Regions from separate parts of the Streptococcus sp. HN38 genome, predicted to be linked through region 2. Evidence: predicted binding sites of a transcription regulator. Region 2 holds the regulator's gene; the other holds the start of a gene.

Region 1 (5,972 bases), 510 kb from region 2:
TGTACACGAGGTAATCGCCGCAATAGCAACATGACCTGTTTGAATTTGCTCATCTCCTTCAACATACTTAACCGCGGCTGTTTTATCTAACTCTGCTTCCTCCAAACCAAATCCACGCACACCTACTTCACGTATTAAACTAGCCTGAAACTCTGCTTTTGCATCTGTTAATTCTATCAAATCCTGTGGTCTTTTAGGACCAGAAATAGATGGGACTACTGTTGATAAATCCAATTCTAAAACCTTGCTATAAGACGGAAAACGTTCAGCATCATAGAATAAATAATTAGCCTTAGCATAGGCTTCTGTCAACTCTACGTGCTCCTCCGAACGGTTGGTCAATCTCATATAATGTAAAGTTTCTCCATCAATCGGGAAATAGCCACAAGTCGCACCGTATTCTGGAGCCATATTGGAAACAGTTGCTCGATCCGCTAATGTAAGAGAAGATAAACCTGGTCCAAAGAATTCGACAAACTTCCCAACTACATTTTCCTGACGTAGAAGTTGAGTGACCTTAAGCGCCAAATCCGTTGCAGTGGCAACCTTAGGCAATTGCCCAGCTAGGCGAACACCAATCACCTCAGGAACGGGAAAATAGGATGCTTCACCCAACATTGCAGCTTCCGCCTCAATACCACCTACACCCCAACCAAGTACACCAATACCGTTAATCATGGTCGTATGACTGTCTGTACCAAACATAGAATCTGGATAAAGCAAACCATCCTTGTTGATAATAACATCGCTTAGAAATTCAATGTTTACCTGATGGATAATTCCTGTTGCTGGAGGCACAGCGCGATAATTTTCAAAGGAATTCTCTGCCCATTTCAGAAATTCATAGCGCTCATTATTTCTTTCGAACTCTAAGGCAATATTTTTCTCCAGAGCATCTTCAGTCCCAAAAAAATCAACTTGAACAGAGTGGTCGATGACTAAATCCACTGGAATTTCCGGGTTAATCAATTCAGGGTTTCCACCTGCTTTCACCACCGCATCACGCATGGAGGCCAAATCTACCACAACAGGAACACCTGTAAAATCTTGCAAAATAACACGACTAGGTTTAAAAGGAATTTCTCCTTTAGGAGATGCAGCCTGATAATGAAGCAACTCCATTATGTGATTTTTTGTAACATCCACACCATCTTCTTTTCTTAAAAGACTCTCTAATAAAATACGAATAGTATAGGGAAGTGATTGAATATCCACTTTTTCTTCCATTGAAATCGAATCCAATGCATAATATGAATATTCTTTCCCTTTATGAAACAAGCGTTTTCTATGTGATTTTTCCATATTTTATAACCTCTTTCGACATTATTAAATAGTATAGTACAAAAGCTAATATATATTCAATACATATATCACTATAAATGTTACATTTTATAACACTGCATGTTTCCTTCAAAACATTATGACATTTGTAAAAAAGCTGATTTATACTTTACCGAGAGATTGTTAGGGTTATCAAACCAAATAGAAACAGCTATGTAAACGCTATTTTTCAACTTGGCATCATTGGACGTATGTACAATATATGGTGTCTTGTAAAAATATTATGCACTATATTTTGTGATTTTAAATAAACTTCCTTCTTGACTTTGACCCCAAAATCTAGTATCCTAGATTGGTAACAAAATTGGGATTTTCTATTAATCCCTCATGGACAAAGGAGAAATTGAATGGTAACGATCTATTCAAAAAATAATTGTGTACAGTGTAAAATGACCAAGAAATTCTTGGATCAACATAGTGTAGATTATAAAGAAATCAATCTAGATGAACAGCCTGAATTTATCGATCACGTAAAAGGGCTCGGTTTCTCAGCTGCACCTGTTATCGAAACTGAAAATGATGTTTTCTCAGGTTTTCAACCAGGAAAACTAAAAGCCTTGGTTTAACTCCCTACTGTTTATAGAAAGAGATTGCGACTATGAGTTTGAAAGAATTAGGCGATGTGTCCTACTTCCGTTTGAATAACGAAATCAACCGTCCTGTCAACGGACAAATCCCTCTCCACAAGGACAAAGAGGCTGTCAAGGCTTTCTTTAAGGAAAACGTCCTTCCAAATACCAAGCAATTCGATAGTATTTTAGATAAGATTGCCTACTTAGTAGAAGAAAACTATCTTGAAAAAGAATTTTTAGACCAGTATAGCCCAGAATTTATCATCAAAATCGATCAATTCTTGAAAGATCAAAACTTCCGTTTCAAGTCTTTCATGGCAGCCTACAAGTTTTACAACCAGTATGCCCTTAAAACCAACGACGGTGCCTACTACTTGGAGAGCATGGAAGACCGTGTTCTCTTCAATGCCTTGTATTTTGCTGAGGGCGACGAAGAATTAGCACTAAACCTGGCCAACGAAATGATTCATTTGCGTTACCAGCCTGCTACTCCTTCCTTCCTCAACGCAGGCCGTGCCCGTCGTGGTGAGTTGGTATCGTGTTTCCTCATTCAAGTCACTGACGATATGAACTCGATTGGACGTTCTATCAACTCTGCTCTGCAATTGTCCCGTATCGGTGGTGGTGTTGGTATCTCCCTCAGCAACCTGCGTGAGGCAGGTGCACCAATCAAGGGCTACGAGGGAGCAGCATCTGGTGTCGTTCCTGTTATGAAACTCTTCGAAGACAGCTTCTCCTATTCTAACCAGCTTGGGCAACGCCAAGGGGCTGGTGTCGTTTATCTTGATGTTTTCCACCCAGATATTATTTCCTTCCTTTCGACTAAGAAAGAAAATGCCGATGAGAAAGTTCGTGTGAAGACCTTATCACTCGGTATTACCGTTCCTGATAAATTCTACGAATTGGCACGTAAAAACGAAGATATGTACCTCTTCAGCCCATACTCAGTTGAGTTGGAATACGGTGTCCCTTACAGCTACCTTGACATCACAGAAAAATACGATGAATTGGTAGCAAACCCACGCATTCGTAAGACAAAAATCAAGGCACGTGACCTAGAAACTGAAATTTCTAAACTTCAACAGGAATCTGGCTATCCTTATGTTATCAACATCGATACAGCTAACCGTAGCAATCCTGTTGACGGCAAGATTATCATGTCTAACCTCTGTTCAGAAATTCTTCAAGTACAAACTCCAAGCGTCATCAATGATTCTCAGGAATACTTGACCATGGGTACGGATGTGTCATGTAACCTTGGCTCAACCAACATTGTCAACTTGATGAAATCGCCTGATTTTGGACGCTCTGTTCGTACAATGACACGCGCTTTGACCTACGTAACGGACCATTCGCACATTTCTGCGGTACCGTCTATCGAAGCAGGAAATGAACGTGCTCATTCTATCGGTCTTGGTGCTATGGGACTTCATTCTTACTTGGCTCAGAACTTGATTGATTACGGTTCAAAAACTGCCGTAGAATTTACCAACATCTACTTCATGCTCCTTAACTACTGGACCTTGGTAGAATCAAATAACATTGCCCGCGAACGCAAGGCAACCTTCCATAATTTTGACAAATCAAAATACGCAGACGGCACTTATTTCGATAAATACGTGACTGGTGACTACCAACCACAATCTGACCGTGTCAAAGAACTCTTTGAAGGTATTTTCATTCCAAGTGGACAAGATTGGGCGGAGCTTCGTGAAAAAGTAATGGCAGATGGTCTCTATCATCAAAACCGTCTAGCTGTTGCACCAAACGGTTCTATCAGCTACATCAACGACGTTTCTGCTTCAATTCACCCAATCACACAACGGATTGAAGAACGCCAAGAGAAGAAAATCGGTAAAATCTACTATCCAGCAGCTGGTTTGGCAACTGAAACTATTCCATTCTACAAGTCTGCCTATGACATGGATATGCGCAAGGTCATTGATGTCTACGCTGCTGCAACAGAACACGTTGACCAAGGGTTGTCACTCACTCTTTTCCTTCGCAGTGAGCTCCCAAAAGAACTCTATGAATGGAAAAAAGAGAACAAACAAACTACACGTGACCTCTCTATCCTTCGTAACTACGCCTTCAACAAAGGTATCAAGTCTATCTACTACATTCGTACCTTTACCGATGACGGCGAAGAAGTCGGCGCAAACCAATGTGAGAGTTGTGTGATCTAAGATGTGAGGGCGTTTCAACAGTCTGGGGGACTGTTGAAAGTTGGAAATGAGAAACCGCAGAGGTGTCTTGCATCTCAAAGGGATTTATCTTTTTTGCCAAGTCCTTAGCCCGAACTCGATTTTGACGTAGCAAGCTTAGCTGTTGGCAAGCCAACTAGCTAAGCTACGCCAACCGCTATATGCGGATTGGCTAGCTACCTTACTAACTTCGAAACTGAAGAAATATCGTCTTCAGTTTCTACGTGTCGCAATACACCAATACCAAAGCATCTAATGAATGAACGGTACTGACCATATAGTCAGTACCTAAGTGGCTTACTACCTCGAAAAGTCGTTAAGTTCGAACGACTTTTCTCAGGTCGTAACTTTCACAAGTTTAGCTGTTGATAAATCAACTAGCTAATCTAAGCTAACCGCTATAAGCGGATTAGCTAGCTACCTTACGACACTGTCGTTCACGATGTGAAGCAACTAATAAGCGATCGATTAAAATCCCTTTTAGGGGATTTTTTTACAGGCTACTATCTATTTGTGATATAATATTTGAAGTATAAGAAAAAGAAAGAGAATATGATGGAAACCTACTACAAAGCCATAAACTGGAACGCCATTGAGGATGTGATTGACAAGTCAACTTGGGAAAAGTTGACCGAGCAATTCTGGCTCGATACACGTATCCCATTATCAAACGACTTGGATGACTGGCGTAAACTTACTGCTGAAGAAAAAGACCTAGTTGGTAAGGTCTTTGGTGGATTAACTCTCTTGGATACTCTACAATCTGAAACAGGTGTCCAAGCCCTCCGCAACGATATTCGTACACCGCACGAAGAAGCTGTTTACAACAACATCCAATTCATGGAGTCAGTCCATGCCAAGTCTTACTCTTCTATCTTCTCAACCTTGAATACCAAGTCTGAGATTGAAGACATCTTTGAATGGACCAACAGCAACGAATACTTGCAACGCAAGGCAAAGATTATCAATGAAATCTACGAAACAGGTACACCACTTGAGAAGAAAGTTGCCAGCGTATTCCTAGAAACCTTCCTCTTCTACTCTGGTTTCTTCACGCCACTCTACTACCTTGGTAACAACAAGCTGGCCAACGTTGCAGAAATCATCAAGCTGATCATCCGTGACGAGTCTGTGCATGGTACCTACATCGGTTACAAGTTCCAGCTTGGTTTCAATGAATTGTCCGAGGAAGAACAAGATAAACTCCGTGACTGGATGTACGACCTGCTCTACCAACTTTACGAAAATGAAGAAGGCTACACACGCTCCCTCTATGACGCAGTCGGCTGGACTGAGGAAGTCTTGACTTTCCTTCGTTACAATGCCAACAAGGCCCTCATGAACTTGGGTCAGGATCCACTCTTCCCAGATTCAGCAGATGATGTCAACCCAATCATCATGAACGGTATCTCAACCGGTACATCTAACCACGACTTCTTCTCTCAAGTCGGTAACGGCTATCTTCTTGGTGAAGTGGAAGCTATGCAGGACGATGATTATCTTTACGGTTTATAATCAAAAAAAGCAGTTCAATCTGAGCTGCTTATTTTTTATACTAAAAATACAATCATCAAATAAGAAATACCGTTGTTGAGCATATGTAGCGCAATCGGATAACGAATATCACGTTTGATCAGATAGAGCCAACCTAGATTGAGTCCCATCGTGAAATAAATCAAAAATTGGGGAAGCGTTGCTGGCATATGGACCAGACTAAATAAAGACCCCGTTACAAGTAGATAGATTCCAACAGCCTTCATATCTGCCATTTTAGGGAAGAAATAGGTCGCAAAAAATCCACGGAAAATCAATTCTTCCAAAATTGGAGCAAAAATCACTACTGAGCTAAATGCAA
Region 2 (5,972 bases):
TCGATGTATATATTCGCTATCTACGTGGTAAACTGGATTTGCCACATCAAGATTCATATATAAAAACAGTTCGTGGTGTCGGATATGCCATGCGCGATTGATTTAGAGTAGAGAGGAGGGAGTGAGAAAGAACTCTATTTTTCAAAAATGAGTTCGTCAACAAGTCTTTATTTCTAGTTGTCGAGCTGAAACAGTCTATTCCCAGACTGTTTCACTCCCACCCCCGCACAGCTCAAACTGTCTGGGGGACAGTTGGAAGTTGGAAATAGAGCGAACAAAGTTCGCTACAAAACTGTCTGGGAGATAGTTTGAGGTTGGAGATGAAGCGAACTCTGTTCGCATCAGTCGTAGAGGTCAGATTTTGAGTGTGAAACGCGAATTTCTGAGATTTGCTTCGCAAATCTTATCTCCAACCTTTAACAGTCCACTGGACTGTTAAACCCAATCAACCACTGCGCTGAGATGTTGACACGAACTTTGAAAAGAGAGGTTGGTCTTTTTGTCCAGCCCCTCTTTCTTTTTCTATAAGCGTGTGATAAAATAGTAGCCAATAAGTAAGAATGGAAAAGTTATGAATACATCATTTAAAGAAAAAGTCATATTAATACTCTTATCTGGAGCGACATTGTTAGCTGTTCTCAACTGGTCTAGTATTTATGGGGCTATTCAACAATTATTAGGCAGTATGAATTCGCTTTTTATTGGAGCTATTTTTGCCTTTATTCTCAATGTTCCCATGAAAAAATTAGAAGATCAGTTTGAAAAAATTTCTTTTTTAAAGAAATCCAAGCGGTCTTTGGCAATTGTTGGAGTATTAATTGGATTTGCTTTAATTGTGACGGGACTGGTGGTGATTGTTCTTCCTACATTGGTGACGACTGTTTCAGAACTGGTTTCGGTTAGTAGCACAGCCATTCCAAAATCGGTAAATGCCCTAACTAATTTTCTTGAATCAAATGGTCTTTTGTCGGGACAAATCGGAGACCAGATTGCCAGCTTTTTGGATCAGTTGAAGAATTTAACACTTATTTCAAGTTTGGTTACACCGATTTTATCTGGCTTGGTGTCCAATGTGACGGGGATTTTTTCGAACACTATGACGTTGATAATGGCTTTCTTCTTCACTCTAGCGATTTTAGGGAGCAAGGAACACTTGCAGGCGATGACGAGAAAGTTCTTGCAGGCTACCTTGCCAGAGAAGGCTGTCAGAGTAGTGAACTATATTGGAGAAGTTATTGTTGATACCTATGACCGATTCTTGATGAGTCAGATTGTTGAGGCGTGTATCATTGGGACACTTGTCTTTGTTAGTTATTCGCTCTCAGGAATTCCTTATGCCAGCATGGCTGGTATTTTGGCTGGGGTCCTATCATTTGTACCTTATATCGGTCCCTTTTCAGCGTGTTTGATTAGTGCTCTCTTTGTGGCGGTACAAAATCCGCTCTTGGCACTCTGGTCTATCGTACTCTTCCAGATTCTTCAGTTGATTGAAGGGAATGTGATTTACCCGCGCGTGGTTGGTCAATCAGTTGGTCTTCCGACTCTCTTTACCCTGGCTGCAGCCTTGATTGGTGGTAATTTGTTTGGCTTGCTTGGAATGGTCTTCTTTACCCCAATTTTTGCGGTTGTCTACCGCTTGGTTCGTGAATGGGTTGCCAGTCGATTGAAGAAGCAAGATGAATTATTGGTAGAAAGTGAGTAATTCTCGCTTTCTTTTATTTTTGTCATTTTTATGCTATACTGAAGTGATAAAGTTTATGTAGGAGAAAGAGTATGCGTTGTCCAAAATGTCAGAGTTTGAAATCAAGTGTCATTGATAGTCGTCAGGCTGAAGATGGCAATACCATCCGTCGTCGTCGTTCCTGCGACCAATGTGGTCAACGTTTTACCACCTATGAACGGATTGAAGAGAAAACTCTAGTCGTTGTAAAAAAAGACGGAACTAGAGAGCAGTTTTCACGTGAAAAGATTTTCAATGGGATTATTCGTTCTGCTCAAAAGCGCCCTGTGTCAACCGATGATATTGATGAAGTGGTGAATCGGATTGAACAGAAGGTTCGAGCACAAGGTGATAGTGAAATAGAATCCGATGTCATTGGGAATTTGGTAATGGAAGAATTGGTCGAATTGGATGAAATCACCTATGTGCGTTTTGCATCGGTTTATCGTTCTTTCAAAGATGTTGGAGAGCTAGAAAATTTGCTTAAGCAGATGATTTCCAAAGGAAGTAAGGTAAAACCGGGAAAAAAAGATGAAACCAAATGATTTATTTGCCTATATAAAAATCAGCCCGTTTACACCTGATATTGTCAGTCTTAGCCAATGCTACCAGCCGATTATCGGTTTTGATGCATTAGCGCTTTATTATTACTTTTATAGTTTTGCCGATCAAGGGCAAGGACGTTACAAATGGACTGTCATTCTCAATCACATGGATTTTGGGATGAATCGTTTGGAGAAGGCTCTGGATGTTCTGACTGCCATGGGGCTCCTAGAACTCTATCGTGCAGATGAATTAACAGGTTTGGCGCTACAAGCCCCTCTGACCGTAAAAAGTTTTCTAGCGAAACCCTTGTATAAGAACTTGTTAGCAAGGAAGATTGGGGAGTCAAGCATGGAGAATCTACTTGTTCATCAACCCAATCAAGAACAAAATATCTCAAAAACATTTTCTCAGGTCTTTACTATGGATGGGCAGGCTCCAGTTGTTTTTGAACCGAAACATGATTTTGACTGGTCTGCCTTCAAGGCATTAATGGCTAAAGATAAGCTTCTTTTTCAGGATGAAGCTGAGGATGTTATTGCGCTTAGTTACATAGCAGAGCAGGCAGGGTGGACCTGGTTGGAAACCTATCGGCAGGCTAAAGCAACAGCTATTGGACAGACCATCTCGACCAAACGCTTGCAGCAGTCACGTCAGTCATTGCCAACAGAAAGCGCCAACCTCACTGCCCAAGAACAAGCAATTGTTCGTGAAGCGAAATCAAAATCCAGCCTAACCTTCCTGTCCTTTATCAAGGAGCAACGCAAGGCAGCGGTGACCGCAACAGAACGAAAATGCTTGACGGATTTGGCCAATTTGGGTATGCTTGACGAAGTCATCAATGTCTTGGTCCTCTATACCTTTAACAAGGTGGACTCAGCCAATCTCAATGAAAAATATGCCATGAAATTGGGCAATGATTTTTCCTACAAGGGAATTGGCAGTGCAGAGGCAGCTGTTCTTTACCTAAGAGAGTTGAAGACAGGTCAGCCACAAAGTAAACCCAAGCAAGAAACCAAAACCAATGTGCCTGAGTGGAGTAAGGAAGAGGTTCAGCAAGGACAAACGCAGGAAGGTCAAGCCAAGCTGGCGGCTCTTTATCGTGAATTAGAAGAAATGGAAAACAAAGGAGGTAGCTGATGAAATCAGTTCAAGACAGGTTGTCGCAAACAACCAATCCAAGTCCAAAATCTTATCAGCAACTCTATCAGGAGATAGTGAGTGATCCTGAAGTCGCTGCTTTTATCAAAAAAGAAGGTTTGACCCAGCAGGAAATCACCCTCTCCATTTCTAAGTTTTTGGAATATATCAGTCAGCGTGACCTCTTTGTCAAACAGGATGAATCCTATATTGCCAAGGGGTATCAACCTGTTTTGGTTATGAATGAGGGCTATGCGGATGTGTCCTATCTTGAGACAGAGGAATTGGTCGAATACCGTCGTTTGGAAGCTATCAAGAACCGTATCCAGCTTATCAATATGCCGGCAAGTTTGAAAAATGTAACCGTGGCGGATATTGATAAGAGCGATGAAAATCGTGTGGAAGTCATGTTAGCCATTGCGGATTTTGTCAAACGTTTTGAAGAAAAGCCAAAAGGTCTTTACATCTATGGCAATTTCGGTATTGGTAAAAGTTATTTGATGGCTTATTTAGCCAATTTGTTATCCAAAACTCATCTTCAATCAACTACCATGCTCCACTATCCGACCTTTGTTGTCGATATAAAAAATGCTATCAAAGATGGTTCTGTCAAGGAGCGGATTGATGAAATTAAGATGGCTCAAGTCTTGGTGCTAGATGACATCGGAGCGGAGCAACATAGTCCGTGGGTACGTGACGATGTTCTACAGGTCATTCTGCAATACCGTATGCAGGAAAATCTGCCGACCTTCTTTACGTCCAATTTCTCCTTTGATGATTTGGAGCGTCATTTCGCCTCTGGCAAGTCTGGTGATGAGACCTGGCAGGCCAAACGGGTTATGGAGCGGATTCGCTATCTGGCTCGCGATTTGCATTTGAAAGGAAAGAATCGCCGATGAATGAAACCATTGATTTGATGCTGAACCATACTTCCGTCCGTCGTTTTACGGAAGAGCCCATTGAGGCGGAACATTTACAAGCTATTATCACAGCGGGGCGGGCAGCGTCTAGCTGGAAGAATTTCCAGTCTTATTCCATCATTGTGGTGCAGTCGGAGGAGAAAAAACAGGCTCTCTATGATTTGGTGCCCCAGCCAGCTATCTTGCAGGCTCAGGCTATTTTACTCTTTGTGGGCGACCATAATCGTGCCAGCAAGGCGGCTCAACTCCATGGTTCAGACTTTGATGCCAAAGGAACAGAGAATCTCCTGATTTCTTCTGTTGATGCGAGCCTAGCAGGGCAAAACGCCCTCTTGGCAGAGGAAAGCTTAGGTTACGGTGGCGTATTTATCGGTATGATTCGCCATAAGGCCTTGGCAATAGCAGAGCTGTTCAACTTACCAGACTATACCTATCCAATTTTCTGCATTGCCCTGGGTCGACCAGCCCAAAACCATCCTGTTAAACCACGTTTGGAAAGCGAAGCCATTGTCTTTCAGGAAGAATATGTGGAGCAAGGCGTGGAAGTAATCCAAGCCTACGACCAAGTTCAGACAGACTATGCAGGTGCCCGTCAGACAGAAACCTGGTCTGAGCGTATGGTTGCCCAGTTTGGTCAGCCAGAGCAGCCTGAAACGAGGGCTGTATTAGAAAAAAATAAACTATTGTAAGTTATAGTCTTTTTATTTGCTTTTAGTACTCGCTCAAACTGTCTGGGAGACAGTTTGAGATTGGAGATAAAGTGAACCAAGTTCACATCAAAAGCTGCAGATAGTACTGGAGTACGGCAAAGCGAGTTCAAATAATGATGACATTATTTGAAGTTGGAAATAGGGAAACGAAGTTTCCTCATGCGTCGACGTAATAAAAGATAAACGAAAACGACTATATTAGAAGAGGAGGAGCTATGGCTCTACCAACTATCGCCATCGTTGGCCGTCCCAACGTTGGTAAATCAACACTATTTAACCGTATTGCGGGGGAACGCATTTCTATCGTAGAAGATGTGGAAGGTGTGACCCGCGACCGTATTTATGCTACTGGTGAGTGGCTCAATCGCAAGTTTTCCCTAATTGATACAGGTGGTATCGATGATGTGGATGCTCCTTTCATGGAGCAAATCAAGCATCAGGCTGAGATTGCCATGGATGAAGCGGATGTTATCGTCTTTGTCGTATCAGGCAAGGAAGGTGTGACCGATGCGGATGAGTACGTATCGCGTATCTTATACAAGACCAACAAACCAGTTATTTTGGTTGTCAATAAAGTCGATAACCCAGAAATGCGTAATGACATCTACGATTTCTATTCACTCGGTCTTGGTGATCCTTATCCAGTATCTTCTGTACATGGTATCGGAACAGGGGATGTCCTGGATGCTATCATTGAAAATCTTCCGGTCCAAGAAGCAGAAGAAAATCCAGACATTATCAAGTTCAGCTTGATTGGTCGTCCCAACGTTGGGAAATCCAGTCTTATCAATGCTATTTTGGGTGAAGAGCGCGTGATTGCGTCGCCTGTTGCTGGAACGACTCGTGATGCGATTGATACACACTTTACAGACCCAGAAGGTCAAGAATTTACCATGATTGATACTGCAGGGATGCGCAAGTCTGGTAAGGTCTATGAAA

What was found. The regulator NrdR, encoded in region 2, represses ribonucleotide reductase genes. The targets are predictions, from matches to a motif close to ACACNATATATNGTGT.
Region 1: the regulator NrdR is predicted to act here: its motif matches at 1,535-1,550, upstream of nrdH (glutaredoxin-like protein NrdH).

What each region holds. Positions count from the first base shown of each region.
Region 1 is NZ_CP116604.1:1,438,072-1,444,043, forward strand. It holds gene acnA (aconitate hydratase AcnA) at 1-1,302, opposite strand, end outside; gene nrdH (glutaredoxin-like protein NrdH) at 1,689-1,907, shown strand; gene nrdE (class 1b ribonucleoside-diphosphate reductase subunit alpha) at 1,940-4,099, shown strand; gene nrdF (class 1b ribonucleoside-diphosphate reductase subunit beta) at 4,673-5,632, shown strand; gene PHA78_RS06910 (CPBP family intramembrane glutamic endopeptidase) at 5,668-5,972, opposite strand, start outside.
Region 2 is NZ_CP116604.1:1,945,053-1,951,024, reverse strand. It holds gene PHA78_RS09500 (response regulator transcription factor) at 1-101, shown strand, start outside; gene PHA78_RS09495 (AI-2E family transporter) at 572-1,702, shown strand; gene nrdR (transcriptional regulator NrdR) at 1,774-2,265, shown strand; gene PHA78_RS09485 (replication initiation/membrane attachment protein) at 2,252-3,403, shown strand; gene dnaI (primosomal protein DnaI) at 3,403-4,302, shown strand; gene PHA78_RS09475 (nitroreductase family protein) at 4,299-5,012, shown strand; gene der (ribosome biogenesis GTPase Der) at 5,249-5,972, shown strand, end outside.